Regions from separate parts of the Halomonas sp. 141 genome, predicted to be linked through region 2. Evidence: riboswitches for the same ligand, from Rfam matches in the RefSeq annotation. Region 2 holds a riboswitch; the other holds the start of a gene.
The links. A riboswitch is a leader RNA that binds a small molecule or an ion and turns the genes downstream of it on or off. The one in region 2 is predicted to bind thiamine pyrophosphate.
Positions count from the first base shown of each region.

Region 1: linked by a shared signal. The riboswitch ahead of thiM (hydroxyethylthiazole kinase) and the one ahead of CWI66_RS10305 (sodium:solute symporter) in region 2 are both predicted to bind thiamine pyrophosphate.

Region 1 covers NZ_PINZ01000004.1:111,214-126,924, reverse strand. The annotation lists gene CWI66_RS18170 (hypothetical protein) at 16-165, shown strand; gene CWI66_RS03645 (metal ABC transporter ATP-binding protein) at 162-896, shown strand; gene CWI66_RS03640 (metal ABC transporter permease) at 880-1,770, shown strand; gene CWI66_RS03635 (metal ABC transporter solute-binding protein, Zn/Mn family) at 1,793-2,914, shown strand; gene CWI66_RS03630 (LysR family transcriptional regulator) at 2,935-3,822, opposite strand; gene ampC (class C beta-lactamase) at 3,970-5,154, shown strand; gene CWI66_RS03620 (cupin domain-containing protein) at 5,294-5,986, shown strand; gene CWI66_RS03615 (DUF6164 family protein) at 5,967-6,332, opposite strand; gene gloA (lactoylglutathione lyase) at 6,334-6,867, opposite strand; gene CWI66_RS18295 (DUF2237 domain-containing protein) at 7,074-7,199, shown strand; TPP riboswitch at 7,248-7,339, shown strand; gene thiM (hydroxyethylthiazole kinase) at 7,366-8,175, shown strand; gene thiE (thiamine phosphate synthase) at 8,165-8,779, shown strand; partial or broken gene CWI66_RS18165 (helix-turn-helix domain-containing protein) at 8,776-8,964, shown strand; gene CWI66_RS03590 (DoxX family protein) at 8,971-9,381, shown strand; gene CWI66_RS03585 (DODA-type extradiol aromatic ring-opening family dioxygenase) at 9,435-10,172, shown strand; gene trhP (prephenate-dependent tRNA uridine(34) hydroxylase TrhP) at 10,165-11,520, opposite strand; gene CWI66_RS03575 (DMT family transporter) at 11,622-12,497, opposite strand; gene CWI66_RS03570 (D-alanyl-D-alanine carboxypeptidase family protein) at 12,576-13,871, opposite strand; gene rplQ (50S ribosomal protein L17) at 14,202-14,588, opposite strand; gene CWI66_RS03560 (DNA-directed RNA polymerase subunit alpha) at 14,628-15,623, opposite strand.
Region 2 covers NZ_PINZ01000019.1:33,863-49,573, reverse strand. The annotation lists gene CWI66_RS10350 (transglutaminase family protein) at 1-88, opposite strand, end outside; gene CWI66_RS10345 (circularly permuted type 2 ATP-grasp protein) at 85-2,493, opposite strand; gene CWI66_RS10340 (transglutaminase family protein) at 2,566-5,919, opposite strand; gene CWI66_RS10335 (circularly permuted type 2 ATP-grasp protein) at 6,349-7,833, shown strand; gene CWI66_RS10330 (alpha-E domain-containing protein) at 7,838-8,836, shown strand; gene CWI66_RS10325 (zinc-binding metallopeptidase family protein) at 8,837-9,898, opposite strand; gene CWI66_RS10320 (CoA-acylating methylmalonate-semialdehyde dehydrogenase) at 10,122-11,618, shown strand; gene CWI66_RS10315 (hypothetical protein) at 11,679-12,368, opposite strand; gene CWI66_RS10310 (peroxidase-related enzyme) at 12,543-13,130, shown strand; TPP riboswitch at 13,199-13,302, shown strand; gene CWI66_RS10305 (sodium:solute symporter) at 13,292-14,683, shown strand; gene CWI66_RS10300 (diguanylate cyclase domain-containing protein) at 14,768-15,711, shown strand, end outside.

The sequences.
Region 1 (15,711 bases), on a different contig from region 2:
GAGTGAGGTTGCTCGATGAGTGAGCACATGCATCGCCATAACAAGGAAGGTCCTTGTCATTTTTCGCTGATGTCGTTGTCGGCCACCAAACGGCTGGGGTTGGTCGCCCTTCCCCTGCTGGCGTTGTGGGGGCTGGTGGTGTGGGCAGGCGGGTGGCCGCTATGAGTGAGCGTTCCTCTTCGCGCCTGCAACTGCACGACCTGCACCTGGCACAGGGTGGTCGCACCGTGCTGGAGCATGTGGACGGCGACATCAAGCGCGGCGCGATCACCGCGCTGATTGGTGCCAACGGCGCAGGTAAAAGCACCCTGATTCAGGCCATCATGGGCGAACTCAGGCCCATCAGCGGCAAAGTGGTGTGCACGGTAGACAAGGCGCGTCGTGCCTGGTTGCCGCAGCAGCTGGCTCTGGACCTGACCTTCCCCATGAGCGTGGAAGAGCTGGTGATGACCGGCAGCTGGCCAAGCCATGGGGCCATGAAAGGTTACTGCGCGGCGCACTACCGCAAGGGTCGCGAGATCATGGCGCGGCTGGGCATCTCCCATTTGGCACATCGGCCACTGGGCGAGCTGTCCGGCGGCCAGCGCCAGCGGGCGCTGATTGGCCGCACGCTGATGCAGGAAGCCGAGCTGCTGCTGCTGGATGAGCCGTTCGCCAACGTAGACAGCGACACAGTGGATATCTTGATCCGTATCCTGCGCCAGATGGCCGATGAAGGCGTGACGATCATCATCGTGCTGCACGACATGGACCACTTGCGCCGCCTGGCCGATGAGGTGCTAATGCTGAGCGGCGGCCATGGCCGCTGGGTGGCACCGAGTGCCTTGCACACGCATCACGCCCCCGCCCAGGTGGTGCCCTTCTCGTTGGGAGGTCGTCATGCTGGCACTGCTTGACGCGTGGTTTATCGCGCCGTTCGACTATGGCTTCATGCGCCGCGCCGTGGTGGGTGGGCTGGCACTTTCCTTGGCCGCGCCGCCGCTGGGCGTGTTTTTGGTGCTGCGCGGCATGAGCCTGATTGGCGATGCCATGGCCCATGCCATTTTGCCGGGGGTGGCGCTGGGCTTCTTGCTGGCGGGGTTTTCGCTGCCGGTGATGAGTGTGGGCGGCGTGCTGTTCGGGCTGATGGTGGCGCTACTGGCCGGGGCCGTTTCCAAAATGGGCGGCCAGCGGGAAGACGCAGCCATGGCGAGCTTTTTCATCATTTCGTTGGCGGCGGGCGTCATGTTGATTTCCATGGGCGGCAGCAGCGTGGATTTAACCCACGTGCTGTTTGGCTCCATTCTGGCCATCAACTCGACCGCCCTGCTGCTGATTGCCGGTATCAGCACGCTCATCGTGGTCACGCTGGCGGTCATTTTCCGCTCGCTGGTGGTGGAGTGCCTGGACCCGCTGTTCTTGCGCGGCCAAAGCCGCCGCAGTGGCTGGGTGCATAGCGTGTTTCTGGGGCTGCTGGTGCTGAACCTGACGGCGGGCTTCCAAACCCTGGGCACGCTGATGGCCGTGGGGCTAATGATGCTGCCCGCCACGGCAGCCCGGTTCTGGAGCAAGCGGCTGGAAGGTTTGATCGGCATCGCGGTGGTGCTGGCCATGGTGTCGAGCACTGGCGGGCTGCTGCTGTCGTTCCATTTTGATACCCCTTCGGGGCCAAGCATTATCCTGCTCGCAGGGGTGGCTTACTTGTTGTCAGCGCTGTTTGGCCGCTATCACAGCTTAGCGGCCAAGCTGCGACGCAAGACCACGCCACTCGCCCTGGAGCAGACATCCTGATCATTCACTAAAGGAGTTTGTCATGTCCCTTTCCCATACGTCCCGCTGGCTGGTAGGCGTTTCCGCCATGCTGGCCCTGCCTGCCGCCATCGCCAATGAGCGTGTGCAGGTGGTCACCAGCTTCTCGATTCTGGCCGATATGGTCGAGAACGTGGGCGGTGAGCATGTCGAGGTCACTTCCCTGGTCGGCCCTGACGGCGATGCACACGTCTACTCGCCGCGCCCAGGTGATGCCCGTGCGCTGGCCGAGGCCGACCTGGTGGTCTTCAACGGCCTGCTGTTCGAAGGCTGGATGGAGCGACTGATCGACTCCAGCGATTATCAAGGCCCGGTGGTCACCGCAACGGATGGCATCAACGCCCTGGCCTACGCGGGCCATGACGATCATGGGCATGACGATCACGACCATGGACACGATCACGGGCATGATCATGGACATAGCCACGATCATGGGCACGATGCTCATGAACATGGCCATGATGACCATGAGCACGGCGACGATGATCCCCATGCCTGGCAGGACATGACCCAGGCGCGGGTCTACGTCGAGAACATCCGCGACGGCTTGATGGAAGTCGATGCGGACAACGCCGAGCAGTATCAGGCCAATGCCGATCGCTACCTGGCTGAAATGGCGGAGCTGGATGCCGAAATTCGTGCGCTGATCAGTGAGATCCCGGCTTCCGCCAGCGTCATCACCGGCCACGACTCCTTCGGTTACTTCTCCCGTGCCTATGGGGTCAACTTCCTGTCGCCGGTGGGGCTCTCTACCGAAGCAGATCCCAGCGGCGCCAGCATGGCAGCGCTGGTGGACGTGATCGAGCAGGAGAATGTTCAGGCGCTGTTCCACGAGAACATGACCAACCAGTCCATTATCGTGCAACTGGCCGAAGAAACCGGCCTGCCCATTGCAGGCACGCTTTACGCGGATGCGCTGGCCAGTGAGGGCGATGCCAGCACTTACCTGGGCATGATGCGCCACAACGCCACGGTACTCCACGCCGCCCTGGCCGAACCGGGCCATGATGATCATGGTCATGGCGACCACGACCACGACCACGACCACGACCACGACCACGACCACGACCACGACCACGACCACGACCACGACCACGACCACGGTGATCATGGTCATCGTCACTGATCATTGAGGTCAACGGCTGCTTACCGCTCAGTCTCACGCAGGTTGATCGTGGTGAGCAGCCACTGCCTGAAAGACGCCATGGCATGGGTTTCTGCCCGCGCTTGCAGGCGTGTCAGCCAGTACCCCCCTAGACTGACAGTGGTGTCGAAAGGCTGCACCAGCGCACCACTGCTCAGCTGCCGAGAAAACATCAACGGTGGCGCCAATGCCACGCCCACCCCTTGAAGCGCGGCTTCCACCATGGCAATGGAAGAGTCGAAGACGATGCTCTGGGTCGTGGGAAGGCTACGAGGCAATCCGGCGGCCAACAACCACTCGGCCCACTCATCGGCACGATACGAACGCAGCCAGGTTTCATGCAACACATCGGCTGGCGTGTCGAGCCGTGCAGCAATATCCGGAGCACACAGCACCGAAAGCGATGCAGGCAGTAGTGGCTGAGCCGCCGTGCCATGCCAGGCGCCCGTGCCAAAGCGAATCGCAAAATCGAGACCTTCAGCGGCTAGATCGGCACGATTGTTGTGGGTGGAGAGCCGTAAATTGACGAACGGATACGCGTCATGAAAGTCTGCCAGCCGTGGCAGCAGCCAACCCACGGCAAACGTACCCACCACACCCACGTTCAAGACCTCACGATGACGGCTTTCGCCTAACCGCTCCAACGTATGCGACATCTGATCGAACGCATTCTTCAGCACAGGCAACAGCAGCTCGCCTTCCTGAGTCAGCATTAGCCCTCGGGGCAAACGTGTGAATAGCGGCACCTTCAATAGCCCTTCCAGGCGCTTGACCTGATGGCTCACGGCCGCCTGTGTCACGTGCAGCTCTTCTGCTGCACGCGTGAAGCTCAAATGTCTGGCCGATGCCTCAAAGGCCCGCAGAGCCTTCAACGGCAAATAGGAACGCACTGCGCCACCCCCAAATTTTTCTAATAGCTCATGCAAAATCTTGCCATTTGTGGAGACCCATCGCGCTCTTTATTTTAGTCACCCGTGGCTTCTGTATCGACCAGAGCTGCCTTCCACCGACATGACTCATCGCAACAGGAGTTTTGCATGCGCACGCCGTTTTCAGCACGCCGCTGTCTTCTCATGGCCTCCTCCTTACTTTTCAGCGGGGCAGCCTGGGCGCTCGAAGAGCCTCACGAGGCCGATCTTCAAGCGTTGCTGGACAGCACGATCACCCCGCTGATGGAACAGTATCGTATCCCCGGCATGGCCGTCGCGCTAAGCATTCAGGGGCAGCCGTATTACTTTAATTATGGGCTTGCAAACCTGGAGACGGAGGAGCCGGTCACGGATGAGACGCTTTTCGAGCTAGGCTCCATCAGCAAGGTTTTCACGGCGGCCTTGACAGGCTACGCGCAGTCTAGCGGTGCCCTTTCCCTCTCTGACCCCGCCAGCGGCTACTGGCCAGCCCTTGAAGGCAGTGCCTTCGATGAGATCACCTTGCTGGAACTGGGCACCTACACGGCAGGCGAGCTTCCGCTGCAGTTTCCGGACTCGGTGCCATCAGAAGAGCAAATGATCGATTACTACCGCCAATGGCAACCCGAATCTGCTCCAGGGGCACAACGTCTGTATTCCAATCCGAGCATCGGTTTGCTGGGCCATCTCACCGCGCAACGTTTGGGCAGACCTTTCGAGACGCTGATGGAAGAAACGCTGTTCATACCGCTCGGGCTCGAACACACTCATTTTCAAGTGCCCGACGCGCAACGGGCACATTATGCCTACGGCTACTCGAAGGAGGATGAGCCCATTCGGGTGAACCCAGGCGTGCTGGATGCCCAGGCCTACGGGCTGAAAGCCAATGCCGCCGACGTGCTGACCTTTCTGGAGGCGAACATGCGAGACCCGGCCAATGCCAGCGGCACGACGGAACGGCTGGATGACGCCTTGGCAACGACACGCACAGGCTACTTCGACGTTGGCCCCATGACCCAGGGCCTGGGCTGGGAGCACTATCACTACCCGGTGACCCTGGAGACACTGCTGGAAGGCAATTCGCTCGAGATGATTTTGGCGCCCAACCCGGCACATCGCCTCACGCCACCGCAAGCCCCTCGGCAAGCGGCCTACTACAACAAGACGGGCTCAACCAATGGCTTCGGCGGCTATGTGGTCTTCGTGCCCAGCGAGCAGATCGCCATGGTGCTGCTGGCAAACCGCAACTACCCCATTCAGGCGCGTATCGAGACGGCTCACCATATTCTCAGTGCGCTGACCGACACCCCGTAATGAAAAACCGCCGCTTTCGAGCGGCGGTTTGTTTGCAAATGACGAGGTCAAGCATGAGGGAAGATTGCGTTTTGCAGCGCTGATAAAGGAGACTAGCCCCTCTCCCTGCTCATCTCACTCATTGCAAAGAGCCAAGCCCATGCGCCTGAACGCCGATTTTAGCCACTTTGCCTGTATGACGCCGGAGCAGTATCACTGGGTCGCGTCGCCCAGTGCAGGCGTGGAACGTATGATGCTGGACCGGATTGGCGAGGAAGTCGCCCGCGCCACCAGCCTGGTACGTTACGCGCCGCACAGCCAGTTCAGCCACCATACCCATGGCGGCGGTGAAGAGATTCTGGTGCTGGAGGGCGTGTTTGCCGACGAACATGGCCGCTACCCTGCGGGCAGCTACCTGCGCAATCCCATTGGCACTGGCCATACGCCCCATATTGGCGAAGAAGGTGCGCTGATTCTGGTGAAACTGCATCAGTTCGATGACAACGACCTGCTGCAGCTGGCCATTCCTGCCCACCGCCTGCCCTGGCAGCCCGACCGGCGGCCAGGCATCGGCTACAAAATGCTGCACACCTACGCACAGGAGAAGGTCAGTCTGGAACGCTGGGAGCACGATGTGGCCATCGATTACCCTGCGCTACCGGGCGGGCTGGAACTGCTGGTACTGGAAGGCTCGCTCTACGAGGCGGGCAACGAATACCCGCAGGGCAGCTGGTGCCGCTTCCCACCTGGGGCTACTCCATCGCTGCGCGCCGGTGAACATGGCGTCATGATGTACATGAAGCGCGGGCACCTGACGGATGCGGTGTGCCAGGCTAACGCGCCAGCCCAATGAACGGCAGCAGGGTCAGCAGTGCGATCAGGATGACAGCGACCATCACCAGCGCGATCTGAATCGGCTGTTCCCGTAACCGCTTCCCCCAAGTCGGTGCTTCGTTGCGGGCCACCGCCTCCTGGTGGGCCTTTCGCGCGCTGGCCTGGCGTTCGACCTGGTACTGCGCCAGCAGCGCCTCGGCGTCATCTCGCTGGGCCGGGTTGCGCAGCCAGATGGCATCGACCCCCAGGCGGAAGAACCCCGCCTGGGTTTCATACACGTCGAAGCCGTGTTCATCCAGCAGTTGGCGCACTTCCATGGCCTCTTCATCGGTCACGTGGCGCAACCGGAACAGCAAATGTGCCATATTAGCCGCCCAATGCGGCCATGCGATCCGCCTGAATCACTTCGATCCAGTAGCCGTCCGCGTCCTTGACGAAAATGACGTCTTTCATCTTGCCCTGGTCGGCACGCTTCACGAAGGTGACATCCTGCTCGTCGAACCAGGCCTGGGCGGCCTCCAGGTCCGGCACGCTGAAGCAGATGTGGCCAAACCCCTGGGGCTCGGCATTGCCGTCGTGGTAGGCAAAGTCCTGCTCGGTTTCGGTGCCCCAGTTGTGGGTCAGTTCCAGCAGGCCCTTCTGGCTGAAAGTCCAGGCGGTGCGAGCGTTCTGCTCCTCCGGCACCTGGTCGTCGGCTTCCACGTTAGCCAGAAAATAGAGCGAGAACTGCATCTCTTCGAAATCCAGCCGCCGCAGCACCTGCATGCCAAATACGCGGGAATAGAACGCCAGCGCGCGCTCTGGGTCCTTGACCCTCAGCATGGTGTGATTCAACCGAAACCCTTGGGTCTGGGGAGCCGCAGGGGCAACACCGGGATACTGTTCACCTGAAAACGACATGACTTTCTCCTGTTGCTGTGTGATGTATCTGGCCATTGGTACCCAAGTAAGCACTTTGGTACGTAAATACTTTGACGAAGCCCATACCATGTACAAGGCTTTAGGCTGCTGTTAACGCGAACCCCATCGAATCCGCCGTTACCGCCCCTTGGACCATGTATGAGGGCGGCGCTGCGATAATTCTAGTCCCTGCCTGAGGAGGCCGCATGTCACGTGATCTCAATGTACTGGGTGAGCCGCTCACCCCCTGCTGTCACTCGCCCAAGACGGGGGGTTTATCGTGGACGCTCGATGAAATGCTGACCTACGGCACACCCAGCGCGTTTCGCTGATCTTTCCGCGCCATTGGCTTTACACTTCCCGCCTGGCCGAGGATAGTACGCCTACGACAGGGGCGCCGCGATGCGGCTGAGAAGCACCCTTTGAACCTGAACCGGATAGCACCGGCGTAGGGAGTCGTGGTGCTTTCATTCACCACCTCCCTGCCGGGAGGAAGTCATGACCCTACCCAGCCCACGCGAGACGCTGCTCGCGCTGCGTGACCAGACCCCGCTGGTACACTGCATCACCAACTACGTTGCCATGAACAGTACCGCCAACCTGCTGTTGGCCGCCGGGGCCTCCCCCGCTATGCTGCATGCCCAGGAAGAAGTGGCGGAATTTACCGCCATCGCGGGAGCGCTCTCGATCAACATCGGTACGCTCTCTGCCCCTTGGGCCGAGGCCATGCAGCTGGCCGCCCACTCTGCCCAAACCCACGCGGTGCCCTGGGTGCTGGACCCGGTCGCCGTGGGTGCCACGCGGCTGCGCCAGCAAACCTGCCTGTCCCTGCTGGCTTACCAGCCCAGCGTGATTCGTGCCAATGCTTCGGAAATCATGGCGCTGAGCGGCCTTGCCCACCAGGGCCGGGGCGTGGATGCCACGGTCAGCACCGACGATGCCACCCAGGCGGCCATCACCCTGGCGCGTCGGTATCAGTGTGTCGTCGCCATGACCGGGGCCACCGATATCGTCACCGATGGCCAGTCGCTGTATCGTTTGACTGGCGGCCACCCGCTGATGCCACGGGTAACCACCCTGGGCTGCGGGCTCAGCGCGCTGGTCGCCGGTTTCGTGGCGGCCAACCGTCACGCCCCGCTGGCCGCCACGCTCGGCGCCCTGACCTACTTCAATCTGGCAGGCAGTCACGCCGGGCAGCAGGCCGAAGGGCCAGGCAGTTTCTATGTGACGCTGCTGGATACCCTGTACTCGCTCACGGCAGATGACCTGCCTGCACTACCTCACTCGGAGACCCTACATGTCGGTTGATCTTACGCTCTATCTGGTCACGGATGCTCAGCTATGCGCCTCCACGGGCCTGGAACGTACCGTGGAAGCCGCCGTGGCAGGAGGCGTCACGCTGGTCCAGCTACGCGACAAGCAGGCCAGCGACGAAGCCATGATTGCCCAGGCCAAGCGTCTCAAGGAAGTGCTGGCAGGTAGCGGAGTGCCGCTGATCATCAATGACCGGCTGAACGTGGCGCACGCCAGCGGTGCCGACGGCTTGCACGTTGGCCAGAGCGATACGGACGTGATGCAGGCCCGCCAGGTACTGGGCAAGCAGGCGATCATCGGGCTCTCCATCAATACCCTGGAGCAGTTGCAGCGTGCCCCCGTGGCGCTGCTGGATTACGTGGGGCTGGGGCCCGTGTTTGCCACCGGGAGCAAGCAGGACCACGCGCAGCCCATCGGTTTTACCGGGCTGGCCCAACTGGCCAGTGCCTGCCCGCTGCCCAGCGTGGCCATCGGCGGCTTGAAAGCCGAGCACGCCGCCCAGGTGAAAGCCGCCGGTGCCCACGGGCTCGCGGTGATCTCGGCCATTTGCGGCCATCCTGACCCCCGTCAGGCGGCCCAGGCGTTCTTCAGGTCATGACCCAGTTCGACCAACTGGCAGCCTTCGTCAAGGTGGCCGAGCTGGGCAGTTACACGCGGGCGGCGGAGGCCCTGGACCTCTCGCGCACCTTGCTATCGCGCCGGGTCATGGCGCTCGAGGAATCGCTGGGCGCGCGGCTGATACAGCGCACCACCCGGCGGCTGCACCTGACGGAAGCAGGAGAGAACACCATGACGACGACACTGACAACCCAAGCATCACACCTGCATGCCACTGCCCTGCTGCGCATCAGCCTGGGCATCATGACCCTGGCCCACGGGCTGTTGAAAGTATTCGTGTTCACCCTGCCTGGAACGGTCGGCTATTTTGAGTCGCTGGGCCTGCCAGGCTTTCTGGCCTACCTGACCATTGCGGCGGAAGTCGGCGGAGGCTTGGCCTTGCTGCTGGGTATCTATACCCGCTGGGTCAGCCTTGCCCTGGTACCGGTTTTGCTGGGAGCCGCCTGGGTACATATCGGTAACGGCTGGCTCTTCTCCAACCCGGGCGGCGGCTGGGAATTCCCGGTATTCTGGGCCATTGCACTGGTCGTGCAAGCCGGCCTTGGCAGCGGCAGCCTGGTCGTTGCACGCCGCTTCGCGTGAGCCACTGGCCTGCTGGCGCGCCTACGCTGGCAGGCCGCACATCGAGGTGCCTTATGTTACCTAGCCTGTTTATCTCTCACGGCTCGCCCATGCTGGCGCTGACCCCCACGCCCGCTCACCAGTTCCTGCGTGAGCTGGGCCAGACGCTTCGCCCCAAGGCCATCGTCGTGGTCTCTGCCCATTGGGAAACGCCGGAGCTGCTCATCAGTCAGAGCGCTCACCCCGAGACCCTCCACGATTTTGGCGGTTTTCCGGCAGCGTTGTTCGCCGTGCAGTACCCGGCACCGGGGGACCCAGCCCTGGCCGCAACGCTGGGCAAAACGCTCGGTGCCAGACTCGTGGAGCGCGGCATGGACCACGGCGCTTGGGTGCCACTTTCCCTGATGTACCCCGAGGCCAGGCTACCGGTCGTGTCGTTGTCGCTTCCCAGCCGCTGGAGCAACGCGGCGCTGATGGAGTTGGGCCAGCGGCTTGCCCACCTGCGCAGCGAAGGTATTCTGGTCGTGGGCTCCGGCAGCCTGACCCATAACCTGCATGCGCTACTGCCCCAGGGCAGCCAGGCACCAGGCTGGGTGGATGCCTTTGCCGATTGGGCACACACCCAACTGGAAAAAGACGCGCGGGAGGCGCTGCTGACATGGCAAACGGCTCCCCATGCCCAGCGCAACCATCCCACGCCGGAGCACTTCCAACCGTTACTGGTCGCCATGGGAGCCGGGGGTCAGGGCCAGCGGCTGCACCATAGCGTCGAGCACGGCGTGCTGGCGATGGATGTCTACGCGTTCAACTGACGGCCACGCCCAGATGGCTGGCCTGGGCGGAGGTGCGGGAGGGAGCGGTAGAAAGATCCCGCATCAACAGTGCAAACTCCCACTGCTCCGGGCCGATGGGCGCGCCAGGTAGCGCTATGCGGACACGATGCCCTGAGCCGGGTGCGGCAGTCTGATACTCGCCGCGCCCGTTCTCCATCTGCTTCAGCACGAAACGACGATTGCCAGAGGGCAGCATCAGCTCCATGGAATCGCCCACTTCGAAGCGATTCTTGACCTCGACGTCCAGCAGGCTGCCCGTGGCATCGACGCCGATGATGTCGCCCACGAACTGCTGGTGCACGCCAACGGAGTGGCCGCGCTCGTAGTTCTGAAACTCATCGTGCACATGGCGGCGGTAAAAGCCCTCGGTATAGCCTCGGTTGGCCAGGTTTTCCAACTGATCCATCAAGCCCATGTCGAAGGGGCGGCCTGCCACGGCATCGTCAATGGCCTGACGATACACCTGCGCAGTACGCGCCACGTAGTAGTGGGACTTGGTACGTCCTTCGATCTTCAGTGACGCCACACCCATACGCGCCAAGCGTGCCACGTGCTGCACGGCGCGCAGGTCTTTGGAGTTGAACAGGTAAGTGCCGTGCTCGTCTTCGTAGATGGGCATCCGCTTGCCCGGCTGGGAGACGTCTTCGATCAACGCGGCCCGCTCGGTGTCTGCCGCCACGGGTATCAGGTCGCCGGTGGCATCCCGGGTGGCATCCAGCGTCTTGTATTGCCAGCGGCAGGCGTTGGTGCAGGTGCCCTGGTTCGGGTCACGGCGATTGACGTACCCCGAGAGCAGGCAGCGCCCTGAATATGCGATGCACAGCGCGCCGTGAACGAACGTCTCGATCTCGATATCCGGGCATTCGGTGCGGATCTCGGCCACCTCTTCCAGCGACAGCTCCCGAGAAAGAATGATGCGCTGGATCCCCTGCCGCTGCCAGAACTTGACCGCGGCCCAGTTCACCACGTTGGCCTGCACCGACAGGTGGATGACTTGTTCCGGCCAGCGCTCACGGATCATCATGATCAGCCCGGGGTCGGACATGATCAGAGCGTCCGGCCCAGCCTCGATCACCGGCTCCATATCCCGCAGATAGGTCGTGAGCTTGCTGTTGTGCGCAGCGATGTTGGAGGCCACGTAGAACTGCTTGCCTCTGGCATGGGCATACTCGATGCCCCGGTGCAGCGTCGCCACCTTGAAGTCGTTATTGCGCACCCGTAGCGAGTAGCGCGGCTGCCCGGCGTAGACCGCATCGGCCCCGTAGGCAAACGCGTAGCGCATGTTGTGAAACGTGCCCGCAGGCGAGAGAAGTTCGGGAGCTTGCATAACCGTCACCGTTGTTTGAACGGGCGGCATTATAGTCAGCGCACCTCGCCGGTTGCGGCCCGTCGGCCGGTTTGCTGACCTGGGTCAATTCCCGGTGCATGTCAGGCCGTGGGGCGACGTTTCAGGGTGGTGCGACGGTCGTGATAGGCAATGGCCAGACCGCTGCACATGATCAGCGCGCTGCCTACCCAGACCCAGACGTCCGGCAGTTCTCCCCAGAACCACCACCCCAGCAGCACGGCCCACAGCATGGCGGTGTAATCGAAGGGCGCCGCAATGGCGGCGGGCGCATGGCGAAAGGCCAGGGTGATGAACGCCGTGGCCCCCACCCCTAGCACCCCGGAGGCGGCAAAGCCCAGCCAGTGCCAGGGATGGGGCGTTTGCCATACCCAGGGCAGGCTGAGGCCCGTCAGTACCAGCGGCACGGCCGTCATGTAGAACACCATGGCCCACAGGTGCTCGTTGGCGCCATAGCGCCGCGCGGTGACCATCATCAGCGCGTAGAACACCGCCGCGCCCAGCACCACCATGGCCCCCAGTTGAAAGGCATCACCGCCTGGCCGCACCACGATCAGCACCCCGACAAAGCCAAGCAGCGAAGCGGCCAGCACTGGCGGGTCGATACGCTCACCCAGTAACGGCACCGACAGCAGCGTCACGAACAGCGGGGCCACAAAGGCAATCGCCGTGGCTTCCGCCAGCGGCAGCAGGGTCAACCCCCAGACGAAGCACACCATGGTGGCGGTATAAATGAGCCCGCGCAGCAGGTGCACGCCCGGGCGACGCGTACGCAATTTGCGCAGCCCACCACCAAAATGGGCCAGCAGGGCGATCAGCGGTAGCGACACCAGCGTTCTGAAAAAAATGATTTGCAGCGGCGAGTGTACCTCACCCAACCATTTCGATACCGCGTCTCCCAAGGCCAGAAACAGTACGCCTGCACACATGCAGAGAATGCCTTTCAGGGAAGATGTCATGGCGTTCCTCCTGTGGTCGCATAAAACAAAACGCCCCGCCAATGCTGCACTGGCGGGGCGTTGGCGTGCCGGGTGGCGTCAAAGGCTGGCGTTCACCACCATGCAGTCCATGCCCTGGGCCTGCAGTGACTGACAGGCCTGACGGGCACGCATTTCGTCCAGCGCCACGACGCGTGCTCGGAACACCGTCGAGCGCCCCTCCAGCGTATCGATGGCGACCTGCCCCCCCACCTCACTGGGCAGCCGCTGGGCAGCCTGTTGGGCCAGCTGTTCCGCCTGATGGGCCTGACTGAAGGCACCCACCTGGATGCCCCAGTTACCGCCTCCGGAGGCCGGTGCCGATCCCATCGAGGCAAAGCCACGCTCCTGCTCGATCAAGGCCAGCAGCGGGTCACCCTGCGGAGAAGGTGTAGGCGCCATGGTTTGTGACCACTGGGCCTCCACGGCCGCCGCCGTGACCGGGGCGCTGGTGTCGATATGCGCCATCATCGGCCGCGATGGGGGCTCGGGAGGAGGCGAGATCGCCTGCTGTGAGCCCCCAAAGCCCATGTACTCCTGCGAGAAGCTGGTGTTGGCAATCCAGGTCTGGTGGTCGCGTAGCGCTGCGCGCTCGAAACTGCGATCCAGCAGGCTGGCCATGTGCGTATCCCTGGAGGCGGCGGTGAAACCGCCCATCACCACCGCCACCATGCGTCGGCCGTTATGTACGGCAGTGGTCGCGACATTGAACCCGGAGGCACGGATGAAACCGGTCTTCAGGCCGTCGGCGCCGGGATAGTCACGTACCAGGCGGTTGTGGCTAGTGTGGCGAGTGCCACGATGGGTGAACTCCTGCAGCCCAAAGTAGTGGTAGTACTGGGGAAAGTCCTGTATCACACGCACCGACAGGGTCAGCATATCCCGCGCTGTGGTGACCTGCTGGTCATCCGGCAACCCCGAGGCATTGCGGAAAGTCGTCCTGCTCATGCCCAGCTCACGGGCTCTTTCCGTCATCAGGTGGGCAAAGCGCTGCTCACTGCCCCCCAGAGCCTCGGCCACCACTACGGCCACGTCGTTGGCAGAGCGTACCGCCAGGGCGCGCATGGCGGTGTCCACGCTGATGGTGCTGCCGGCTGACAACCACAGCTTGCTGGCGGGCATGGCCGCCGCCTGAGCCGACACCGGCAGCGCCTGATCGAGCCGCAAGTCCCCTCTCTCCAGCGCTTCGAAGGTGAGGTACATGGTCATCATCTTGGTCAGTGAGGCGGGGTAGCGCGCTTCGTCGGCGTTCTCAGAATAGAGGACTTCACCATGTTCCAGATCGACGACGATGCCCGCATAGCGTGGGTTGGCCTGCGCTTTGGTGATACTGCCGATCACCAGTAGACCGAGCATCAACAGCCATACCGTTGCCGCTGTCCGTGAATACCTTGCCTCTGCTGACATACCTGCCCCTTGATGAATGTACATCACTGCTAAACGTCACTCGCGCCTGCTACCCTGGCACACACTTACTGATGACCTAGCACCGCCCTTGAATGGCCATGCTCAGCCGAATAAGACTAGCATGGCCTGCCGACAAATGGATGTGCCCGAGGGCTTATATATAGATTAATCCCGGCCCGACAGGCAATCTGTTCATATCCCGTAGACATAAAAACATGGACACAAAAAAACCGCCCGGTGAGGGGCGGTTTTCATTGTGCCTTGGAAGGGGCGCTACGCTTACTCTGCAGCGGCTTCTTCCTGGGCTACCGGGCGGTCTACCAGTTCAACGTAGGCCATGGGGGCGTTGTCGCCGGTGCGGAAACCGCACTTGAGAATACGGATGTAACCACCCGGACGCTCGGCGTAACGCGGACCCAGCTCGTTGAACAGTTTGCCGACGGCTTCTTTGGAGCGCGTACGAGCAAACGCCAGACGGCGGTTTGCAACGCTATCCTGCTTTGCCAGGGTGATCAGCGGCTCGATAACGCGACGCAGTTCCTTGGCCTTGGGCAGGGTTGTCTTGATGACTTCATGTTCGACCAGCGAGACAGACATGTTCTTGAACATGGCCTGACGGTGCGAGCTGGTACGATTCAGATGACGACCACTCTTACGATGACGCATGGTTGTGATTCCTTACCAAACTGGGACTCAAGTCGACGCTTACGCGGAGGCCTTGTCGTCCTTCAGGCTAGCGGGTGGCCAATTTTCCAGCCGCATACCGAGGGACAAGCCGCGCGCTGCCAATACATCCTTGATTTCATTCAAGGACTTCTTACCGAGGTTCGGGGTCTTCAACAGCTCCACTTCCGTGCGCTGGATCAGATCACCGATGTAGTAGATATTCTCGGCTTTCAGACAGTTGGCGCTGCGAACGGTCAACTCGAGATCGTCTACGGGGCGCAATAGGATCGGATCAACGTGATCCTCTTCCTCTTCGACTTCCTGCTCTTTGTCAGCTTCCAGGTCGACGAAGGCGGCCAGCTGCTCTTGCAGAATGGTCGCACTGCGACGGATAGCCTCTTCCGGATCCAGTGTACCGTCGGTTTCCAGGTCGATAATCAGCTTATCGAGGTCGGTACGCTGCTCGACACGAGCGGCTTCGACCGAGTAGGAAACACGGCGAACAGGGCTGAAGGTGGCATCCAGCTGCAGGCGGCCAATAGCACGGGTCTCTTCATCAGAGCCACGAGCGTCAGCCGGTTCGTAACCACGACCCAGCGCTACCTTAAGCTGAATTTTCAGCTCGGCACCTTCATTGACGTGTGCAATGACGTGGTCCGGGTTGACGATTTCGACGCTATGATCAAGCGCAATGTCGCCAGCGGTGACGACGGCTGGGCCCTGCTTGTTCAGCGAGAGCACCGCCTCATCGCGGCTGTGCATCTTGATCGCAACATCTTTCAAGTTCAGGAGGATTTCGATGACATCTTCCTGCACCCCTTCGAGCGCACTGTATTCGTGCTCTACACCGGCGATTTCAGCCTCTACCACGGCAGCGCCGGGCATGGATGAAAGCAGAATGCGACGAAGTGCATTCCCCAGGGTGTGACCAAAGCCGCGCTCGAACGGTTCGAGAACGATTTTGGCATGATGTGCGCTGATCTCTTCGACCTTGATGTCGCGGGGGCGAAGAAACTCTGTCACTGAACGCTGCATATGAACACCTTTCAGGCTGCCAAACGGATACTGAGTACTCTAAAGCACAATACTCAAGAGCATCTGGGCGGTTAGCTTTGCTATCCCG
Region 2 (15,711 bases):
TGCGAGGCAGCACGCGCGCCTCGCTGTGGCACAGGGTCACGGGCGCGCTGTAGTGGTAGCGCGTGGTGTGCCGCAGGGTGTAATTCATTCGTCGGGCTCCATGCTGACAAGTTGGCGCGGTCGCTCTACATGGCTGAAATGACTGTGGCTGATGGCGTCCGAGAGGGCGCTGAGCGGCGCAATCAGCTCATCCAGCAGCTGTTCCAACGCGGCCTGGGCATCGGGCGTGTCGGCCAGGTGGCTCAGGCGGTCGATGTCGGCCAGGTGCAGGGCGGCATTGGCCTGGATCAGCAGCCGCCGTTCGGCGTTGCGGTAGGGCGACGAGCTGCCGGGTAGGCGGTCCATCTGCCGCTCCAGGCGCTTGAGCATGTAGCCCACCGAGCGAGGGTTGGTCTCGTCGAACAGCAGCAGGTCGAGAATGGCCTCGGGGTGCAGCTCGCTGCGGTAGCGGCGACGATAGGCGGTGAAGTTGTCCGTGGTGGCCAACACGACTTCCCAGAGCGCCAGCCCCGGCGAATGGGGCGCGTTCAGGGTCAGCTTGAGCAGCGATAGCAGCCCCAGCACGCGGTCCAGAAAGCGCCCGATGTCCATGAGCCGCCAGCCGTAGTGATGGGGCATGGTTTCGTTGCACAGCCCAAAGAAAGCGGCAATTTGCGCCGATAATCCTTCACAGGCGCGCCGCGCCGCGCTGGCGCCCAGGCTGGGGCTGAACGTATCCACCCGCTGGCGTAGCTGATGCACCACCCGCCAGGAGTCGTCGCCCAGATGGTCACGCACGCTTCGAGCGTTACGTAGCAAATGAGCAAACAGCGGCTTGAGGGCCTGAGCGTCTTGCTCGTCGAACTGGGCCAGCAGCGCCGTGCGTTTTTGGGCAAAGCCCACCAGCGGGGGTTTGGCGCCTTCGCCGTCGGCGTTTAAGGTGGTGATTTCCAGCGCCAGCAGCAGTTCGTCCAGTAGCTGGTCGGCAATTTCGTCCTGGTCGTACTCCATCAGACGCATCAAGGCTTCGCGTAGCAAACGGGCACGGGCATCCAGCCGTTCGCCGTAGCGACCCAGCCAGAACAGGCTTTCCGCTACCCGGCTGGGCAGGTCGGTGCCATCGCGGGTAGCCACCACGGGACCGCGTGCCTGACGCAGTTGACTGACGTGAGGCTGGGGCGTGTTGGCGGTCACCCAGACATCCTTGACGATGGGGCTGCTGAGCGACGGCGAGCCGGGGGTGCCCACCCAGGCAAGCCCCCCCGGCATGACGTGATAATCGCTGGGCTGTTGGCTGCGGGTCGCGACGCTGCCCGGGGCTCTGGAAACGAAACAGCGCAGGTTCAGGGTGGTGGGCGACAGCCGCTGCATGTGCGGATCGAACAGGGGGGCCGTGGCAGAAGGCGTCTGGGCATTGGCGCTGGGCAGTAGCAGCGCTTCCCCCAGCAGGTGCTGGCAGAGTGCTGGCAGGTAGTCAGCCAGCTCCGGCAGCTCCAGAGCGCCTACGCCCAGCGCATTCGACATCGCCACGCCGCTGGCGCGGGCGGCTTGCAAAAGCCCTGGTACGCCCAGGTGCGAATCACCGCGCAGTTCCAACGGGTCGCAGTAGGCGTCGTCGCAATGGCGCAGCACCACGTCCACCGGCTGCAGGCCGCCCAGGGTACGTAACCAGAGCTGACTGTCGCGCACGACCATGTCCTGGCCTTCTGCCAGGTCGATGTTCAGGTAGTTGGCCAGGTAGGCATGCTCGAAATAGCGCGGGCTGCCCGGCCCTGGGGTCAACAGCACCACGGTCGGGTTGTCGCGGTGCTGGTAGGCCAGTGCGGTCAGCGTGCGGTGGTATTTATCCAGGAAACCCGCCAGGCGCTTCAGCGGCGCGTTGCGGTACATTTCAGGCAGCGCGCGGGCCATGAGAATACGGTTTTCCAGCGTGAAGCCGGTGCCGGAAGGGGCCTGCAAGCGGTCGCCAATGACGCGCCATTGGCCTTCGGCATCCTGGATGACGTCGATGCCGTGAAAGCTGATCGCAGGACGGTCGCTGGGCTGAGAGCCGTGGCAGGGCAGCAGGAAGTGGGGCGAGGCCAGCAGCGCCTGGGTGGGCAGCAGGCCCGCATCGAATAGCGTGCGCGGGCCGTACAGGTCGTCATACAGCGCATTGAATAGCCGCGTACGCTGGGTCAGGCCGATTTCCAGCGCTTGCCACTGCGCCTGGTCGATGACCCAGGGAAGCGGGTCCAGCCGCCAAGCGCGTCCTTGGGTGTCATCGTGCATATTGAAGATGACGCCGTTCTCGGCCAGCAGGCGCTGAAGCTCTTCATGCTGCTGATAGCGGCCTTCGGCACCCAGGCTTTCCAGAGCGCCAAGCAGGCCCTGCCAGCCGGGGCGCAGTTGGCCCTGACGGTCGAGCATCGCATCAAACGTGCCGGGCTGTCCCTTGCCTAGCTGATTCAAGTAGTCCTCGATGAGCCCGGCAGCGCCGAGCTCAAGCAGTGAGGGAGAGACAGGGGCAGTCATGATCCTGAGAGTCCTGAGCGAGTAAGGGGCGGATTATCCTGCAGCTAGCGCCGATAGGAAAGCATTACTACCTCATCGGCGCGGGCTCCAGCGTAGGTCAAGGGTACACGGCAGTTCCTGACTGAGGGCTTCTGGCATGGGCGCCTGGTAGCCATGGCCGTGGCCACTGTCGCTAAAGCGACCCAGGCGTCTGGCTTCGGCTTCGAAGGCATTGACCGGGAACGTCTCGAAACTGCGCCCCGTGGGATGCACGACGTGATAGGTGCAGCCCGCCACCGAACGCTGGTTCCAGGTGTCGATGACATCGAATACCAGCGGAGCGTGAACGGGAATCTGGGGGTGCAGGGCCGACGGCGGCTGCCAGGCCCGGTAGCGCACGCCTGCGACGGCTTCGCCGTTGCGTCCGGTGGGGGAGAGCGGTACCTGGCGGCCATTGCAGGTCACCACGTAGCGGTCGCCGCTCATGCCGTTGACCTTCACTTCCAGGCGTTCCACCGAGGAGTCCACATAGCGGGCGGTACCGCCTGCCGTGGCTTCTTCACCCAGCACGTGCCAGGGCTCGATGGCCTGGCGCAGCTCTATGGAGAGCATGGGAGTATGCAAGCGGCCATGCACCGGGAAGCGGAACTCCCGGAATGGCGCAAACCACTCCAACTCGAAATCGAACCCATGGTGACGCAGATCGTGCAGCACATCGTTCAGGTCTTCCCACAGGTAGTGGGGCAGCATCCAGCGGTCCTGCAGGGCACTGCCCCAGCGTACCGGGCGCGCACGGTAGGGCGTCTTCCAGCAGCGCGCCACCAGGGCGCGAATGAGCAGCGTCTGCATCAGGCCCATACGCGCGTGGGGAGGCATTTCAAAGCCGCGCAGCTCCAGCAGCCCCAACCGGCCGCCGTCGCTGTCCGGTGAGTAGAGCTTGTCGATACAGAACTCGGCGCGGTGGGTGTTGCCGGTCAGGTCGGTGAGCAGGTGGCGCAGCAGTCGGTCCACCAGCCAGGGCTGAACGACCTCGCCTTCGGGCATCTGTTGCAGGGCGATTTCCAGCTCGTAGAGAGCTTCATGGCGGGCTTCATCCACCCGCGGGGCTTGGCTGGTCGGGCCAATGAACAGCCCGGAAAACAGATACGACAGGCTCGGGTGGTGCTGCCAGTAGGTTACCAGACTGGCCAGCAGGTCCGGCCGACGTAGAAACGGGGAGTCCTCCGGTGTCAGGCCGCCCAGCGTGACATGGTTGCCGCCGCCGGTGCCGGTATGGCGGCCATCGACCATGAATTTTTCGGTGCCCAGCCGCGCCTGGCGGGCTTCATCGTAGAGCCGTTCGGTCTGGGCGACCAGCGCTGGCCAGCTGTCGGCCGGCATGATGTTGACCTCGATGACGCCGGGGTCCGGGGTGATCTGGAAACTGGACAGACGCGGGTCCCGGGGCGGCGCGTAGCCTTCGATCATGACTGGGCAAGCCAGCGCCTGGGCGGTTTCCTCGATGCTGCTCAACAGGTCGAGGTAGTGCTCCAGGTGAGTCAGCGGTGGCAGGAAGACATGCAGGCGGCCCTCACGAGGCTCGACGCACAGGCTGGTATGGATCACCTTGTGTTCGCGGTCGTCGGCGGCGCTTGGCTGCTGCTGAACGGCTTCGCCTTCCGGGTGGCTATGGCTGGGATGCAGGCTCTGGCCATGGCGCTCGGCGCTGGTGAAGCGATGCTGTTCGGCATTGCGGCGCGCCACTTCCCCGTGAATGTCGCCCAGCGCAGGTCGCGGTGCAAACAGCGACTGGGGCTGCGGCTGCTCTTCCGGGTCGGCCCAGGGGAGCGCCGACAGCGGCAGACGCAGGCCCATGGGGGAGTCGCCTGGCACCAGGAACAGGTGATCGCGTTTGAGCGGCCAACGGCCGCTTTCCCAGCGATGAGACTGGGAAATCGAGTGACGCAACGGGAGCGCATAGCCCACGACGGCGCCCAGGTCCTGCTCCAGCAGCCGTGCCAGGCGGCGGCGTTCGGCATCGTCTTTCAGGTCGGCATTACGCGGGTCGACGCTGACCGGTAGGGTCTGCTCTTTCCAAAGGTAGTAGTAGGCATCTTCGTAGGCGGGAATCCAGTGGCGCTGCGCCACGCCCAGGCGTTCGCCCAGCGTATGGATGAAGCGCTCTACCATGGCGTTGTCGAGCTTGGCGTGGGGCGCGCCTTCGGTGCTGGCCAGCCACTTGGGGTCGCGCCACAGGGGCGCGCCATCCTTGCGCCAGTAACAGGCCAGCGCCCAGCGAGGCAGCGGTTCGCCAGGGTACCACTTGCCCTGTTGCTGCTGAATGACGCTACCGGCCGCGTAGGCTTCCTGCAGTCGGGTCAGCAGCGCCTCGGCGCGCTCACGCTTGTGCTCGCCCAGCGCTTCGGTGTTCCACTGGGGGCTCTCCATGTCGTCGATGGAAACGAAGGTCGGCTCGCCCCCCATGGTCAGGCGAACATCCTGCTGCTGGAGGACTTCATCCACCTGGTCGCCCAGCGCCAGAATGGCCTGCCACTGCTGATCGCTGTAGGGGCGGGTGACGCGCGGGTCTTCATGGATGCGCTCCACGCGCATCTCGACATCGAACTCCACTTCGCACTTGTCGGAAAAACCGGTAATGGCCGCGGCGCTGCCGGTGGTGGGGGTGGCGGCCAGCGGAATATGCCCTTCACCAGCGAACAGGCCGGAGGTGGGGTCCAGGCCCACCCAGCCTGCGCCCGGCAGGAAGACTTCGGTCCAGGCATGCAGGTCGGTAAAGTCCACCTCGGTACCGCTGGGGCCATCCAGCGCTTTGACGTCCGGGGCCAGCTGAATCAGATAGCCGGATACAAAGCGAGCCGCCAGCCCCAAATGGCGTAGGATCTGTACCAGTAACCAGGCGCTGTCGCGGCAGGAACCACTGGCCAGAGTTAGGGTTTCTTCACAGCTTTGTACGCCGGGCTCCATACGCACCAGATAGCTGATGTCCTGTTGCAGACGCTGGTTGAGCGCCACCAGAAAATCGACGCTGGTGGTGGGCTCCCGAGGTACTTCCTCAAGCCATGCTTTTAGGCGCGGCCCTGCTTCGGTGACTTCCAGATAGGGGCCTAGCTCCTTGAGAAGCTCATCGGAATAATGGAACGGAATTTTTTGCGCGGCATCGTCGAGAAAAAAGTCGAAAGGGTTGATGACCGTCATGGGGGCCACCAGCTCGACGGCAATGGTGAGTTCCTTGCGTGGCTCTGGAAACACGATACGCGCATTAAAGTTGCCAAAGGGGTCTTGCTGCCAATTCAGAAAGTGGTCATCCCCTGAAATATTCAGCGAGTAGGCATCGATATGAGTACGGCAGTGGGGGGCCGGGCGCAGGCGGACGACATGGGGTGACAGTTTGACGGGGCGGTCAAATCGATAGGTTGTGCGGTGATGCAAGGCAACGCGAATGGTCATGAGCCACCCTCAAATAAAAGCGTAAATTCTCGCAGCTACTGATGAACTGCGACGCAACAAGACATTTACCCAAGAGTATCGTTGGAGTTGAACTTTTTTGCAGCTGCAATATGCCCAAGGGCGTTTAAGAAGTGTGGAAAATTGTGATCGCATCGCTTTTAATTAAATCTTGCACCAAATTGGTGCTTTTTTTCGAGAGTTTTTTTGTCAAGGCACAAGTTTGGTTCAGTGAGGGGGTGGGAAGGTATCGCGGCATTACAAAGTGGCCGCGTTTTATCAAACGTGGATGCCATAGCGTTGAAATATCGGGAAAGGTGGTACGAGTATTGCGTGGTTATATAGCTCAATAAATACGTCGATTGCACGCGGCAGGCCTACACTATTGTTCAAGGAAGTTGCCGCTTCCACCCCAGCGCCAGGAGAGCGCCCATGAGCCAAGTCAATTGGAACAACTATGCGTGCCGTGATTTTTACGATGAGTTGCTAGAAGCGCCAGGTAAACCCAGAGCTTCTGCCGATGAGCTTTGTAATATGCTGGCTCGGTTTAGCGCCGAAGAGTTAGCGGAAAGAAAAACCGCTGCGGAAATCGCCATTCGTACCATGGGGATTACGTTTACCGTGTATTCCGAAGGGGCAATGATCGACCGCGCCTGGCCATTCGATATTGTGCCCCGGATCATACCGGCCCATGAGTGGCGCAAGACGGAAGCCGGTTTAAAACAGCGCGTCCAAGCACTCAATCTCTTTATCGACGATCTTTATCACGATCAGAAAGTGGTCAAGGACAAAGTGCTGCCTGCGGAAGTGCTTGCTCAGTCGGCTAATTTTCGCCCGCAGTGTGTGGGCATTAACCCGCCCCATGGTATCTGGGCGCATATTTGTGGCTCTGATTTGGTACGCGGCGGCGATGGCACACTCTACGTGCTGGAGGATAATCTGCGGATTCCTTCCGGGGTCTCCTACATGCTGGAAAACCGCAACGTCACCAAACGGGTGCTACCTGAGCTGTTTGCGTCGGGCAAAATCCTGCCAGTAGACGACTACGTGGCGCAGCTGTATGACATGCTGGCGGCCATGTCTCCCCGTCCCGGCGATGACCCTCAGGTCGTGGTATTGACCCCCGGCATCTACAACTCGGCCTATTTCGAACACGCCTATCTTGCCCAGCAGATGGGGGTCGAGCTGGTGCAGGGTAGCGACATGCTGGTGGACGACGATGACGTGGTCTACATGCGTACGGTGGAGGGGCTGCGACGGGTGGATGTCATTTATCGTCGTGTGGATGACGAGTTTCTGGACCCTGAAGCCTTCAATCCGCATTCGATGCTGGGCGTGCCTGGGCTGATGCGCGCCTGGCGGGCGGGCAAGGTGGCGTTGGCCAATGCGCCAGGGGCAGGCGTGGCAGACGACAAGGTGGTCTACGCCTTCGTGCCCGAGTTGATTCGCTACTATCTGGATCAGGAGCCGCTGCTGCCCAACGTGCCCAGCTACCTGTGCATGTTCGATGACGACCGCAAGTACGTACTGGATCACCTCGACGAGCTGGTGGTGAAGCCTGCCAATGAGTCCGGGGGCTACGGCATGCTGATCGGGCCTCGCTCCACCAGGGAAACCCGCGACGAGTTTGCCCGCCTGATCAAGGAGAACCCGCGCAACTACATGGCCCAGCCTACGCTGGCGCTCTCCACCACGCCCACCCTGGCCAACGGCTTGCCGCAGCCGCGTCATGTGGACCTGCGCCCGTTCATTCTCTCCGGCCCCGAAACCCATGTCACCACGGGTGGTTTGACCCGCGTGGCACTGGTGGAGGGGTCGCTGGTGGTCAACTCGTCCCAGGGGGGCGGCAGCAAGGATACCTGGATCGTCGAGGTCGATGAGAACGCGGCTGATGCCGCCGAGCAGGAAGGAGTCTAACGCCATGCTGTCACGCGTAGCTGAAAACCTGTACTGGATGGCGCGCTACATCGAGCGGGCCGAAGACACCGCGCGGCTGCTGAGCGTCAATAGCCACCTGATGCTCGACCTGCCGCGCCACCTGCCGTTGGGCTGGGCGCCACTGATCGAAATGACCGGTACTCTGGATGCGTTTAACGAGCGCCATTCCAGCTTTGACGAGCGTAGCGTAGTGCATTTTTTGTGTGCCGATGCGCAGAATGGCAGTTCGATTCTTTCGGCGCTGGCCAGTGCTCGGGAAAACCTGCGCACTACCCGAGACGTGGTGCCCAGGGAGATCTGGGAGGAGGTCAACCAGCTCTATTTGAGCGTGGCCGACCATGCGGAAAACGGTGTCAGCCCGCGCCGTCGCGATGCCTTCCTGAAGAACGTGATTCGCGGCTGCCAGACGCTGACTGGCCTGATCGAAGGCACCTTGAGCCATGGGCCGGCCCGTACCTTCATCCAGTTGGGCAGACATCTGGAGCGGGCCGACATGACCACGCGTATTGTGGACGTACGTTCCGCGAGCCTGCTGCCCCAGAACCCCGAAGAGCTATTGCCGTTCGAAAACCTTCAGTGGATGAGCGTGCTCAAGTCGCTGACGGCCTATCAAATGTACCGTCAGGAAGTGCGGCTGAGAGTGCGGGGCCCCGATGTGCTGCGCTATCTGCTGCAGGACCCGAACCTGCCGCGCTCGATTGCCTGTAGCCTGGAAACGCTGGGCCATGAGCTACAGCTACTGCCCAGGCAGGACCGGGTGGCCGCCACGGTGTCGCTGGTGCGTGCCGATGTGGTCGATGCCGATATCCAGGCGTTGGCTCACTCCCCCAGCAAGTTGCATGCGTTCGTGGATGAGCTACAGATTGGCTTTGCCGCGATCCATGACACGCTCAGGGCAACGTACTTCGTGAATAGCGACAACGTGCCCAAGGTGACCCAGCGACAAAGTCAGGGCCACCTGGGGGATCATGATAACGATTGATCAAGTAGATCGAGCGTTAGCGCTGGCGCTGTGTACTAACTCATGAAGGTACGCCAGCTTGTCACGCACCGGGGGAGGCAGTACCCCCGGTGCCAGGTCCAGTAGCCCCATATCACGGTTGAGCTCATTGACGACCATCCCCACCTGATGAAACGCTCTTAACATGCTGTCCAGCGTGCCGTCATATTCGGCCCGTGAAATCCCCATGTGTAGAGCGGTGTCCAGCACGGCCACCATGTCCAGATAAAACGCAAAGGTTTCGGCGAAGTCCTCCCACGGGTGCATGGCGGCATAGGCAGAAATGAACCGTGTTGGCCAGTCGGCCGGCGCGCCTTGCTGATAGTAGGTTTCCAGCGCATCACCGTAGGTGGGGGCGTTATGGTCGCCAAACACTCGGACGCTGGCGGCCTCATCCTGATCCTTGACCAACAAGTCCCAGTAGTAATGCCCCACCTCATGGCGAAAATGACCGATCAGGGTGCGGTGGGACTCGTTCATGTCCACCCGCAGTCGCTCACGCTCGACGTCGTCGGCTTCCTTGACGTTGATGGTGATATGGCCGTTGGCATGGCCGGTATAGACCTTCTCCTGATTCGCCGTGGAGCGCCAGAGCCCTTTGTCAGGGAGGGCGTCGGCCATGAACGAGAAGCTCAAGGGGACGCGAATATCATCGCCCTGGGTTCCGTGGGGGAGCTTGAGAATCTCCAGGGTGTGGAACAGACGACGCTTGGCAGCTTCCAGTGCGGCCCAGCGCTCGCGGTGACCCTCTACGTTCAGGTCGGGAATCACATCGTTGTAGCGGCAGCAGTCGCACAGCGTGTCGGCTTCGCCTTCGGTCATGATCACCATGCGGTTGCATACGTTCTCTACCGCGTAATTATGGCACTTCATCAAGAGGGTGCCGCAGCCTTCGTGGGTGCAGCGGTATCCGCCGCCTTCCAAAGGGGCCAAGGCAACGATATTGCTGCAGGCCGGGCACCAGCCGACTTCCGACTCACAGGCAACACAATGGGTGTTCTCGAAGAACAGCGGGTTGCCGCACTGGCAATTGAACGCTTGCATGGATACCTCCTTGTGGAAAGCCACGTTATGCATCGTCGATAGGCAGGTTGAGAAGGCGCCCTGACAGCATAGCGAGGCTCTTTCCTTGAGGGAAAGGCTATTTCCCCAGTGCGGTGAATTTAGCTTTATCGAGTGGCTAATTGACGTTTACGTCAACTTGCTGATATACCCTAGGGGCTCCTTATTCAACCCCATAACAAACACAACCACGAGGAACGTCTGTATGTCCGTTCGCCAGATACCCATGTATATCGATGGCCAGCCGGTCGAGTCGCAAAGCCAGGAGTGGCGCGATGTCGTCAATCCGGCGACCCAGCAGGTCGTGGCCCGGGTGCCTTTCTGTACCCCTGACGAGGTAGAGCGTGCCATTGCCAGTGCCAAAACCGCGTTCAAGGAGTGGCGCAAGGTGCCGCTGGGCAAGCGCATGCGCATCATGCTGAAACTTCAGGCCCTGATTCGTGAGCATACCGCGGAACTCGCCGCGCTGATCACCGAAGAGCATGGCAAGACGCTGCCTGACGCAGAAGGCGAAGTAGGCCGCGGGCTGGAAGTGGTCGAGCACGCCTGCTCGATTGCGTCTCTGCAACTGGGTGAACTCGCCGAAAACGCGGCCAATGAGGTCGATGTGTATACCATGCATCAGCCGCTGGGCGTGGGCGCCGGGATCACGGCGTTCAACTTCCCCATCATGCTGCCTTGCTTCATGTTTCCGCTGGCCATTGCCACGGGCAATACGTTCGTTCTGAAGCCTTCCGAGCAGGACCCCAGCTCGACCATGCGGCTGGTGGAACTGGCCCATGAGGCGGGTATTCCGGCGGGCGTGCTCAACGTGGTGCATGGCGGGCCCGAAGTTGCCAACCAGATTGCCGACCATCAGGACATCAAGGCGCTGTCGTTCATTGGCTCTACCCATGTGGGATCGCTGCTGTATGGCCGTGCGGCGGCGGCAGGTAAGCGTATGCAGTCCATGATGGGGGCCAAGAACCACTGTGTGGTGATGCCGGATGCCAACCGTAGTCAGGCCATCGACAGCCTGCTGGGGTCGGCCTTTGGGGCAGCGGGTCAGCGCTGTATGGCCAACTCGGTGGTGGTGCTGGTAGGCGAGGCGCAGGAGTGGCTGAGCGATATCGAAGCAGGCGCCCGTAGCATGAAGGTCGGCCCCGGTACCCAGCGGGATGCCGACCTGGGGCCGCTGGTGTCTCCTCAGGCCAAGGAGCGTGTCGAGCGCTTGATCACCGCCGGTGAAAAAGAGGGGGCCACGCTGCTGGTGGATGGCCGAGGCTACACAGTAGAAGGGTATCCGGAGGGCAACTTCGTGGGGCCGACGCTGTTTGCCAACGTCACGCCGGAGATGACCATTTACCGGGAAGAAATATTCGGTCCGGTGCTATGCGTGGTGGGGGTCGAGACGCTGGATGATGCCATCGACTTCATCAACGCCAACCCGAACGGCAACGGCACGTCGATTTTCACCAACTCGGGCTGGGTGGCGCGCCGATTCGAAACCGATATCGACGTTGGTCAGATCGGTATCAACGTGCCGATTCCGGTGCCGGTGGCCTATTTCAGCTTCACCGGCTCTCGGGCTTCCAAACTGGGGGATTTGGGCCCCAACGGCAAGCAGGCCATCGCGTTCTGGACGCAAACCAAAACGGTGACCGCACGCTGGTTCGAGCCCGAAAACGTCTCCAGCGGCATCAATAGCACCATTGCGCTCTAGATATTTGGCGAACCGCTGACGCATCAGGGGCCCTCTGCCACGGCAGAGGGCCCCTGGGGATCAGACGGGTTCGAAAAGTGGCAGGCTGTCGCGCAGGAGCTGTTCTATAGGCTCCAGTTGGCTTTCATGCAGCACCAGCAGGTAAGGAGCATCCTGTTCATCGTTGAGTGGCGCAAGGAGTGCAAACTCGCCCTCTTCAAGATGGAACTCATGGATTTCTCGCAGCCCGTGGGGAGTTTCGCACTGAGAGCAGCGATAGGTGTCGTCTTCGCCGTACACCAGGCGGTGATACATCTTGAACAGCGTGTACAGCGCTAACCCCCCTTCGAACGCTTGCCAGCGAGCGGGTGTTTCTCGAATGTCTTCGTTCAAGACCAGACCTTCGGCCTCGGCATCGGCAATGGCGTCGGCCAGCGGTTCTGCCAGAATGGCGCTGCCATCGGCGGGCAGCGGTGCATTTTGCTGATTCGCCGCCGTAAAGCGCGCAGCAGCAGCATGAAAATCTGCCAGGCTGTTGAGATGGAAGTCCGCATGTTGCAGGTCGGCTGGCTCGAAACCGCCGTTCTCCCAGCCGTGAATGACACGTAGCGTAATTTGACCCCGGGCGATGGGGCGGGCCAATAAGGCATGAAGCATGATACGGATATGCAGCTGGCGTTCATCCGTGTCGTTTTCGAACGCACGGTAAGGGTCGGCGAACAATGCATGCAAACGCCCCGGCGTGTGCTCTCTTGCTTCAGAATAAGACATGGTGGTTTCCCTGTTACAGACGCCGTTTGCTCAACGCTGCCTTTTTTATGAAATACAGTCGATAAGAGTATGGCGAGCCTCAAGGTGTAATGAAAGTCTAATCCGTTAGCATTTTGTTAACCATGACCCCGTATCGCGCAAGGCGTTTATCAACACGACAAAAAAGAGGTAAGCATGTCTGCGTCATTAAGCCGTTTTAAAATTCCCGAAACCCTGGACGACCTGCCTGACGACATTCGCACGGCCATATTGGCGGTTCAGGAAAAAGCCGGGTTCGTGCCCAATGTGTTCCTCATGTTGGCCCACCGTCCAGCGGAGTTTCGCGCCTTCTTTGCCTACCACGACGCCTTGATGGAGCGGGAGTCCGACACTCTGAGCAAGGCCGAAAAGGAAATGATTGTGGTCACTACCAGCGCGCGCAATCGCTGCCTTTACTGCGTTGTGGCACATGGCGCGCTGGTACGTATTTACACCAAAGACCCTCTGTTGGCCGATAACGTTGCCATCAACCACCAGGCGGCGGGGTTGAGCGAGCGGCATCGGCGCATGCTCGATTTTGCGCTACACAGCGCCATCGAGCTGGGCGAGCTGACGCCCGAATGGCAAACCCGGCTGGCGGAAGTGGGCTTTACGCTGGAGGATTGCTGGGACATCGGTGCCGTGGCCGCCTTCTTTGGCATGTCGAATCGTCTGGTCACCCTGGCAGGCACGCCGCCCAACCCGGAGTTCTACCTGATGGGGCGCGTGCCCAAACCTGCCTAGGCCAGAGCGCAGTACGCACGGCAGCGCTTTACCGGGGCGCTCCTTTCAGTGAAGATACCGCCTTCATTCACTGTCGCCAGGGGAGCCCTTCGTGGGCTGAGAATGCACGCCATGCAGACCCTGGAACCTGATCCGGATAGTACCGGCGGAGGAAGCGCGACATGCCGTACCTGACGTCTGCAGTGCTGGGCGCAGCGCTGTGCTGCTTTGCATTTTTAGGCCTTCGGGCGCGTTTTGGGGGAAGCTCGCTGGATGACTACGTCACGGCGCGCAACTCGCAAACGGCAACGACCCTGGGGTTCTCTTTTCTGGCCTCGGGAATGGGGGCCTGGATTCTCTTTGCGCCGCCTGAAATTGGCGCCTTCGTGGGGCCGGTGGCGCTGCTGGGCTATGCCGTGGGCTCGGCGCTGCCCTTCCTGGTGCTGGGGCTTTATGGCCCCAGAATACGTCGTGCGCTACCCGCCGGGCGCAGTATCGCCGAGTTTGCCGAAGCGTGTTATGGCAAGGGGGTCCGTCACTATGTCACGCTTGCCTCCGTGGCGTATATGGGGTGCTTTCTGGCAGCTGAGCTGACGGCCATCGGCGCCATTACCGCGCTACTGTCAGACGTTCCGCCTGCCTGGGTCATCATTGGTGTGGCGCTGACGACCCTCATCTATACCGTGCTCGGTGGCCTGCGCGCCAGTTTGGCCACCGACCGCTGGCAGGCCTGGCTGCTCTTGATACTGTTATGCGCCGTGGCGGGCGTCACGTTATGGCGCCTGCCTTCCATGCCCAGCGATGCGGCGCTACCGGACGTCCCCCTCGGGGCGTCGCTGAGCGTGGCGCTGACGCTGATCATTGCCGTGACCGCGGCCAATTTGTTTCACCAGGGCTACTGGCAGCGGCTCTGGGCGGCTCAGGATAGCGCCAGTCTTGGCCGTGGCGCGTGGCTGGGGGCCGTCATGACGGTGCTGGTGGTCATGGTGATTGGTGGTGTCGGCATGATGGCGGCACTCAGTGGGGTGAGCCTGGGCGAGCCACCGATGCCCTTTTTTGCCCTGTTGGCAGAGGCTCCTGTCTGGATCACACTCCCGGCTCTGGTGCTGGCCGTCACGCTGGTGACTTCCAGCGTGGATACGTTGCAAAACGGCATTGCCTCGCTGTGGGCAACGGGAGATCAACCAAAAGCGTTGCATGCAGCGCGCTGGATCACGGTGCTGCTGATGGTGCCGGTGATCCTCATCGCCTTGCAAGGGCTATCGGTACTGAGGCTGTTTTTGATAGCCGACTTGCTGTGTGCGGCCATCGTGGTGCCAGTGCTGCTGGGCCTGTGGCAACGCATGTCGCCGCTGGCGGCCATCAGCGGTGGCGTGGCGGGGCTGGTGGGGGCGGTATTGCCGGGCTGGCTGGGGCAAGGCTCCTTGATGGCGGGCATCATGGCCGCCACGTTTCCTGGCAGTATTCCTACTCTTGGTCCCTTCGTGGGGGCGCTGATGCTCTCGAGCCTGGTGAGTATCCTCGTGGCGTGGTGGCTCCCTTCGGGCAAGGTGTTAAAAAAATCAACGCGTTAGGCAGACTGTGTAGTTTCGCGCTATGATGTCGAAAGGGTTTGAAATACACAAAGGAGTGTTAACTATATATCGGGTGTAACCACCATGAGCCACCTGTTGCCATCCAATGAAGCGTCGCGCATTGCTGCTTTGCAAGAGCTGGCGTTACTGGACACCCCCAATGAGCCGGTATTCGACCGAGTGACTCGGTTGGTCACCGTGCTGTTGGGGGTACCACTTTCCACGGTGACGCTCGTGGATACCGACCGACAGTGGTTCAAGTCTCAGGTGGGGCTGGAGCTTTCGGAAACTCCTCGCGACGTGGCGTTTTGTGCCTATACCGTGCTGGCGGAAGCGCCGTTGGTCGTCAACGATGCACGCCTGGACCCCCGCTTTGCCAATAATCCTTACGTCGATAAGCCCGACGGCATCCGCTTCTACGTCGGCATCCCTCTGAAAACCACCCAGGGGCTGGTGTTGGGGTCACTGTGTGCCATGGATACCCGGCCCCGCGAACTAACCCCCCAGGAGTTCACCGCGCTACAGGACCTGGCCGATGTGGTGTCCGGTGAAATTCATTTGCGCGAGCGCTTGATTCAGCAAGAGAAGCGCAATGCCAGCTTCAAACGCGACCTTGCGGCGCTGCATCGTAGTCTGGAGCAGCAGATCGAGCGACGTACCCGCGAGCTCAACCTGGTCATCGAGTCGGCTTACGATGCCTACCTGAGTATCGATGATCGTGGTCGGGTGCTGGACTGGAATCGCGCCGCACAAGCCATGTTCGGCTGGTCGCGCAAGGAGGCGTTGGCCCGCCCCATTACCGACCTGATGTTTCCCGTAGGCGTGCCCGGGCAGGACGATCCTTCACCCATCGAATGGGAAGCCCGGCGTCGAGATGGTGGGCGCTTGCCGGTAGAGATTCGCCACCAGCGCTACGAACTCAGTGGGCGATGGCGGCGCAGCCTGTTTATCCACGACATTACCGAGCGCCAGCAGTTGGCGCGCCTGCGAGACCAGGAGGCCAGACAAGATGTCTTGACGGAGCTGCC